One region of the Streptomyces sp. NPDC050433 genome, then DNA from elsewhere that is predicted to be linked to it. Evidence: riboswitches for the same ligand, from Rfam matches in the RefSeq annotation. Region 1 holds a riboswitch; each other region holds the start of a gene.
The links. Region 1 has a riboswitch for cobalamin ahead of ACIBLA_RS34845 (ribonucleoside-diphosphate reductase subunit alpha). Riboswitches for the same ligand answer to the same signal wherever they lie in the genome.
Positions count from the first base shown of each region.

Region 2: it holds a riboswitch for cobalamin, as region 1 does, so the genes downstream of both, ACIBLA_RS25170 (ABC transporter substrate-binding protein) here and ACIBLA_RS34845 (ribonucleoside-diphosphate reductase subunit alpha) in region 1, are expected to answer to the same signal.
Region 3: it holds a riboswitch for cobalamin, as region 1 does, so the genes downstream of both, metE (5-methyltetrahydropteroyltriglutamate--homocysteine S-methyltransferase) here and ACIBLA_RS34845 (ribonucleoside-diphosphate reductase subunit alpha) in region 1, are expected to answer to the same signal.

Region 1 is NZ_JBITIB010000043.1:41,310-43,566, reverse strand. Features, by position in the region: gene ACIBLA_RS34850 (N-acetyltransferase) at 1-497, shown strand, start outside; cobalamin riboswitch at 550-682, shown strand; gene ACIBLA_RS34845 (ribonucleoside-diphosphate reductase subunit alpha) at 829-2,257, shown strand, end outside.
Region 2 is NZ_JBITIB010000021.1:134,896-137,152, forward strand. Features, by position in the region: gene ACIBLA_RS25160 (amino acid permease) at 1-105, shown strand, start outside; gene ACIBLA_RS25165 (Mov34/MPN/PAD-1 family protein) at 223-636, shown strand; cobalamin riboswitch at 625-773, shown strand; gene ACIBLA_RS25170 (ABC transporter substrate-binding protein) at 814-1,800, shown strand; gene ACIBLA_RS25175 (FecCD family ABC transporter permease) at 1,810-2,257, shown strand, end outside.
Region 3 is NZ_JBITIB010000004.1:228,191-230,447, forward strand. Features, by position in the region: gene metE (5-methyltetrahydropteroyltriglutamate--homocysteine S-methyltransferase) at 1-976, opposite strand, end outside; cobalamin riboswitch at 1,133-1,383, opposite strand; gene ACIBLA_RS07515 (glycoside hydrolase family 3 protein) at 1,561-2,257, shown strand, end outside.

The DNA.
Region 1 (2,257 bases):
TCACGATCAGAGCCGCCCGGCCCGACGAGTACGCGGCCCTCGGGGAGATAACCGCGCGGGCCTATCTGGATGACGGGCTGCTCGACTTCGGGGAGGACGACCCGTATCTGGAGACCCTGCGGAACGTCGCGGCGCGGGCCGCCGGGGCCGACGTGCTCGTGGCAGTCGACGCGGGCGGGGTGGTCCTCGGTGGGGTGGCCTACGCCGCCGGCGCGTCCGCGTGGGCCGACATCGCCGGGGACGGGGAGGCCGAGTTCCGGATGCTGGCCGTCGCGTCCGCCGCCCGGGGGCGGGGTGTCGGCGAGGCGCTGGTGCGGGCGTGTGTGGAGCGGGCGCGGGCCACCGAGGGGTGCGTACGGGTGTGTCTGTCGACCCGCAAGTCGATGCTGGGCGCCCACCGGATCTACGAGCGCCTGGGCTTCGTACGGACGCCGGAGCGGGACTGGGCGCCGTACGCCGAGCTCTCGCCCCTGCTCACGTACGGCCTGGAAATCTGAGACGAGCCATTCCCCGACACAACATCTGGGGGGTGCCGCTCCCGAGGAGCACCACATGTATGCTCAAGTCTGCTGTCGCCGCAGGAGAATCCGGTGGAAATCCGGAACTGTCCCGCAACGGTGAGCTGTGGTGCGCTTTGTCGTGCCCGCGAGTCCGAGCACCTGCCGACGGCGCATCCGGCTCGACCGATCCGGGTGCCGAGACGTCCGGGCCTCGCGGTTGGGCCGGTGGACGCCGCGCCGCGCGCTGCCCGTTTCCGGGGCGGCGTACGCGGGCGCGCGCCGCCGTGCCCCTCCCCGTGGCCCAGAGCCGAGCGAGGGAGAGCACCACGTGACCATCGCGCCAGCCGATCCGGCTTCAGCGATCTCCGAGCGGGGACCACGGGACACGGCCGTCGCGGCCGTTCCTGCCGACGAGCCCGGAACGGCCCTTCTGCGGGTCCTCACGGACCTCACCGCGGACCTCACCGACACCGACCCCGGCCGGGTCGCCGCCGCCGCGCTCCGTGGCCGCAACGCCGCCTCCGACGACGCCGAGTTGCGCGTACTCGCCACCGAGGCCGCCGCCGGGCTCATCTCCGAGGACCCCGCGTACTCCCGCCTCGCCGCCCGCCTCCTCACCCGCACCATCGCGGACGAGGCCGCGGGCCAGGGCGCCCTCTCGTTCTCCTCCTCGGTCGCCGTGGGCCACGCGGAGGGCCTGATCGCCGACCGTACGGCCGCGTTCGCCGGCCGCCACGCCGCCCGCCTCGACGCGCTGATCGACCCCGCCGCCGACGACCGCTTCGGCTACTTCGGCCTGCGCACGCTCTTCAGCCGCTATCTGCTCCGGCACCCGATCACCCGCGACGTCATCGAGACGCCGCAGTACTTCATGCTGCGCGTCGCGTCCGGGCTGGCCAAGGACGACTCCCCGGCCGCCGTGGACGAAGTCGCCGCGCTGTACGGCCTGATGAGCCGCCTCGACTATCTCCCCTCCTCCCCCACCCTCTTCAACTCCGGCACCCGGCACCCCCAGATGTCGTCCTGCTATCTGCTGGACTCCCCGCTGGACGAGCTGGACTCGATCTACGACCGCTACCACCAGGTGGCCCGCCTGTCGAAGCACGCGGGCGGCATCGGCCTCTCGTACTCCCGTATCCGCGCCCGCGGTTCGCTGATCCGCGGCACGAACGGGCACTCCAACGGCATCGTGCCGTTCCTGCGGACGCTGGACTCCTCGGTCGCCGCCGTCAATCAGGGCGGCCGGCGCAAGGGCGCGGCCTGCGTCTATCTGGAGACGTGGCACGCGGACATCGAGGAGTTCCTGGAGCTGCGCGACAACACCGGCGAGGAGGCCCGCCGTACGCACAATCTGAACCTCGCGCACTGGATCCCCGACGAGTTCATGCGCCGGGTCGACGCCGACGGCGACTGGTCGCTGTTCTCCCCCTCCGACGTGCCCGGACTGGTCGACCTGTGGGGCGACGACTTCGACGCCGCGTACCGCGCGGCCGAGGCGGCCGGCAAGGCCCGCCGGACCATCCCGGCGCGCGAGCTGTACGGCCGCATGATGCGCACCCTCGCCCAGACCGGTAACGGCTGGATGACCTTCAAGGACGCGTCGAACCGTACGGCGAACCAGACCGCCGAGCCCGGCACCGTCGTGCACTCCTCGAACCTCTGCACCGAGATCCTGGAGGTCACCGACGACGGCGAGACGGCCGTCTGCAACCTCGGCTCGGTCAACATCGGCGCGTTCGTGACGGAGAGCGGCGAGC
Region 2 (2,257 bases), on a different contig from region 1:
GGCGGCTGGGCACTGCTCAAGCGCCGCGAGGCCGTCCTGGCGGGCGGCGGGCCGGGGGAGCCGGAGGGCCCGTACGAGCCGGAGTACGCGAAGGCCACGGACTGACGGGGGCGGGCCCGCGACGGCTGCCGCGTCAGCCGTCTCACGCGCCGTCTCACGAACTGTCTCACCAGGTGGTCTCCGCGTCTCACCCGCGGAGGCCACCTGCTTATCCTTCACCTCATGCTCACCATCACCCAGGCGCTCCACGACAAGATCGTCGCCCACGCGCGGACCGACCACCCCGACGAGGCGTGCGGCGTGATCGCGGGCCCCGAGGGCAGCGACCGGCCCGAGCGCTTCATCCCCATGCTCAACGCGGCCCGCTCGCCCACGTTCTACGAGTTCGACTCGACCGAGCACAAGCAGCTCGACAACGAACTGCGCGAGCGCGACGAGGACCTGGTGGTCATCTACCACTCGCACACCGCCACCGAGGCGTACCCCTCCCGCAGGGACATCGGCCTGGCCATGGAGCCGTTCGCCCACTACGTCCTGGTGTCCACCGCCGACACCGACGACCTGGGCCCGTTCCAGTTCCGCTCGTACCGGATCGTCGACGGCGAGGTCACGGAAGAGGAAGTCAAAGTCGTCTGACACACTGACGCCGAAACCGGGGCGGCAGGACCCAGGAAGCCGGTGCGAATCCGGCACGGTCCCGCCACTGTGACCAGGCCTTCCGCGCGAGCGGGAGCCCTGGGAGCCAGGAACTGACCTGTCGCCCTTCTCCCACCATGCCAGGGGACGCGGAAATCCCCCGGAGGAGGCCCAGTCATGTCCTCGCGGCGCCACGCCCTCATACCGGCGGCCCTGCTTCCCCTGCTGCTCCCGCTCGCCGCCTGCTCCACCACCCCGGACCCCGTCAGGAGCACCGGGCCCGCGGCCGGCGGATTCCCGTACACCGTCACCAACTGCGGTGTGAAGACCACCTTCGAGGCACCCCCGGAGCGCGTGGTCACGATGAACCAGCACGTCACCGAGATCATGATCGAGCTGGGACTCGCCAAGTCCCTCGTCGGCACCGCCTGGCTGGACGACAAGGTCCTCCCGGCCTACGAGAAGGCGTACCGGAGCGTCCCGGTCGTCGCCAAGGAGTACCCCTCCAAGGAGAAACTCCTCGCCGTCAACCCCGACTTCGTCTACGGCGGTTACTCCAGCGCCTTCGCCGCCAAGGACGGCCGCACCCGCGACGACCTCGAGGACGCCGGCATCGACACCCGGCTCAACCTGGAGAGCTGCACCGACGGCAAGACCTCCATGGACGACGTCTTCCGGGAGATCGAGGAGGTCGGCCGCACCTTCGGCGTCGCCGACCGCGCCGCGAAGTGGACCGCCGGGGCGCGCACCGCCCTCGCCACCACCGCCGCCGGGCTGAAGGGCGTGAAGCCGGTCTCCGTCTTCGTCTACGACAGCGGCGACAAGACCGCGTTCACCGCCGGAGGCGCGGGCATCGGCAACGAGCTGATCGAACGGGCCGGCGGGCGCAACGTCTTCGCCGACCTCGGCAAGCCCTTCGGCGACGCCACCTGGGAGCAGGTCGTCGCGCGCAGGCCCGAGGTGATCGTCATCTACGACTACGGCGCCACCACCGTCGCCCAGAAGAAGAAGCGGCTGCTGGAGGACCCCGTACTGAAGGACGTCCCGGCGATCAGGAACAAGCGCTTCGCCGTCATGCCGCTGTCCGACGCCGTCCTCGGCGTCCGCGCCCCGGCCGCAGTCGGGCGGCTCGCGGACCAACTCCACCCGGAGACGGGCGAGTAGGACCCCGCCATGACCTGCCGGACCCCGCCCGCCCGGCGGCGGCTGAGGCACGCCCTCGTGCTCGGCGGCCTCGCCGTGGCCCTCGCGTGCGCCCTCGTCGCCGGGCTCGCGCTCGGCTCCGTCCGCATCCCGCCCGGCGAGGTCGTCACGATCCTCACCGGCGGCGCGGAGCCCAGCCCCTTCCGCACGATCGTCCTGGACGTACGGCTGCCGAGAGTGCTGCTCGGCGCCGTCGTCGGTGCCGGACTCGCCGTCGTCGGGACGGTCCTCCAGGCCCTCGTACGCAACCGGCTGGCCGACCCGTTCCTGCTCGGGATCTCCTCGGGGGCGTCCACCGGCGCCGTACTCGTCCTGGTCCTCGGGATCGGCGGCGGCATCGGCGGCGGGATCACCACCACCGTCGCCATGCCGGCCGCCGCCTTCGCGGGCTCGCTCGTCGCGATGGTCCTCGTCTACG
Region 3 (2,257 bases), on a different contig from region 1:
GGCCGAGGAGCGTGCCCAGGGTCGCGAGGGACTTCTCGAAGTCGTTGATCCAGATGTTGCGTCCGTCGACCACGCCCGCGACCAGCCGCCTGCCGGGCAGCCCGCCGACGGCCGCGAGGCCTTCGAGGTTGGCGGAGGCCGGGCCGGTGAAGTCGAGCGCGAGCCCTTCGACGGGTGCCTTGGCGAGCATCGGCAGCGCGTCGCCGAGCCGGTCGAAGTACGAGGCGACCAGCAGCTTCGGCCGGTCGGTCGCGCCGCCGCCCAGGTCGCGGTAGGCGCGGGCGGCGGCGTTCAGTTCGGCCGGGGTGCGGTCCTGGACGAGCGCGGGCTCGTCCAGCTGCACCCACTCGGCGCCGGCCGCACGCAGATCGGCCAGGACCTCCGCGTACACGGGAAGGAGCCGGTCGAGCAGCGTCAGCGGCTCGAAGCCGTCGGCCACGCCGGGGGCGGGCTTGGCCAGCAGGAGGTACGTGACGGGGCCGAGGAGCACGGGGCGCGCGGTGAGGCCGAGCGCGAGGGCTTCCGTCAGTTCGGCGACCTGCTTGGCGGAGTCGGCGGAGAAGACGGTGTCCGGGCCGAGTTCGGGCACGAGGTAGTGGTAGTTGGTGTCGAACCACTTCGTCATCTCCAACGGCGCCACGTCCTGCGTGCCCCGTGCCATCGCGAAGTACCCGTCCAGCGCGTCGGCGTCGACCGCCGCGCGGTGCCGCTGCGGGATCGCGCCGACCATCACGCTGGTGTCCAGGACGTGGTCGTAGTACGAGAAGTCGCCCGTCGGGACCTCGTGGACGCCGTCGGCGGCCAGCTGTTCCCAGTTGGCGCGGCGCAGGCCGACGGCGGTGTCGCGCAGGGTGTCGGGGCCGACTGTGTCTTTCCAGTAGCCCTCGACGGCCTTCTTCAGTTCGCGATGCGCGCCCTGCCGGGGGTAGCCGTACACGGTGGCGCGTGCTGCCGCGGCTGCGGACTTGTCTGTCACGGAACTCTCCTTCGCGAGTCGTCTCCTGCGATCCCTGGTGACTGGTTACCGGGGACGGATCGGAGACACGAAGGGGTACAGAACCGGGCGGGCGAGCGCCCGACCGATATGCACGCCGACCCGCCCACGAGGTCACCGGGATCTCCGTACGCGATCGGCCGCGCACGGGCAGCGGGCAGGTCTTCGGACTCGTGGGCCAGTCCCGTATCGCGTACGTCGCGTACGTCGCGCACGTCGCATACGGGGCACCTACTGGCCGTCGCTTCCCAGGCCCGCACGGGCCCAGTGCTGATGACGGCGGTCGTTCCCACTCACCGCTGCGGGGCAGTCCCGGATTCCCACCGGGTTCCCTCTTACGACGCTCCCGCCCCATCGGACGGAAACGAACCAGCTGCACAACCAGCCTAGCGGGTGTACATCCGCTCCCTCGAAGCCTCACCAAACATTCATGACCGGGTTAATCCACCAGCTTCCGGGTCGAGTTCGTACAACGGGGCAGTCCGATACCTCCTTGACATGCCTATTGGTCTAAGCCAACATCCGATTGGCCTGTACCAAATTTGTGTTCACTCGGAGGACCCCGCATGGAGCCGAGCAGCAGCCGTCACCAGCAACTGACGCGTCTCGCGGAGACCGTGCTCCAGCCCGGATTCGTGGGTACGACCCTGCCCGACTGGGTCCGCCGCAGAATCGCGGGCGGCCTCACCTCCGTCGTCCTGTTCGGCCGGAACATCGTCGACCCCGAGCAGGTCGCGCGCCTCACCGCCGAGCTACGCGCGGAGAACCGCGACCTCATCATCGCCATCGACGAGGAGGCCGGTGACGTCACCCGGCTCGAAGCCTGGAGCGGCGCCTCCCGGCCGGGCAATCTCGCGCTCGGTGCCGTGGACGACGTGGACCTGACCGAGTCCGTCGCCCGCGACATCGGGCGCGAGCTCCACGCCGCCGGCATCTCCCTCAACTACGCGCCCAGCGCCGACGTGAACTCCAACCCCCTCAACCCGGTCATCGGTGCCCGCTCCTTCGGCGCCCGTACGGACGTCGTCTCCCGGCACACCGCGGCCTGGGTCCGCGGGCTCCAGTCGGCCGGCGTCGCCGCCTGCGCCAAGCACTTCCCGGGCCACGGGGACACCTCGGTCGACTCCCACCACGGCCTGCCGCAGGTCTCGGGGAGCGCCGAGGAGATCGCCGCCGTCGCGCTGCCGCCGTTCGTCGCCGCGATGGAGGCGGGCGTACGGGTGGTGATGACCGCGCACCTGCTCGCGCCCGCGTACGACCCCG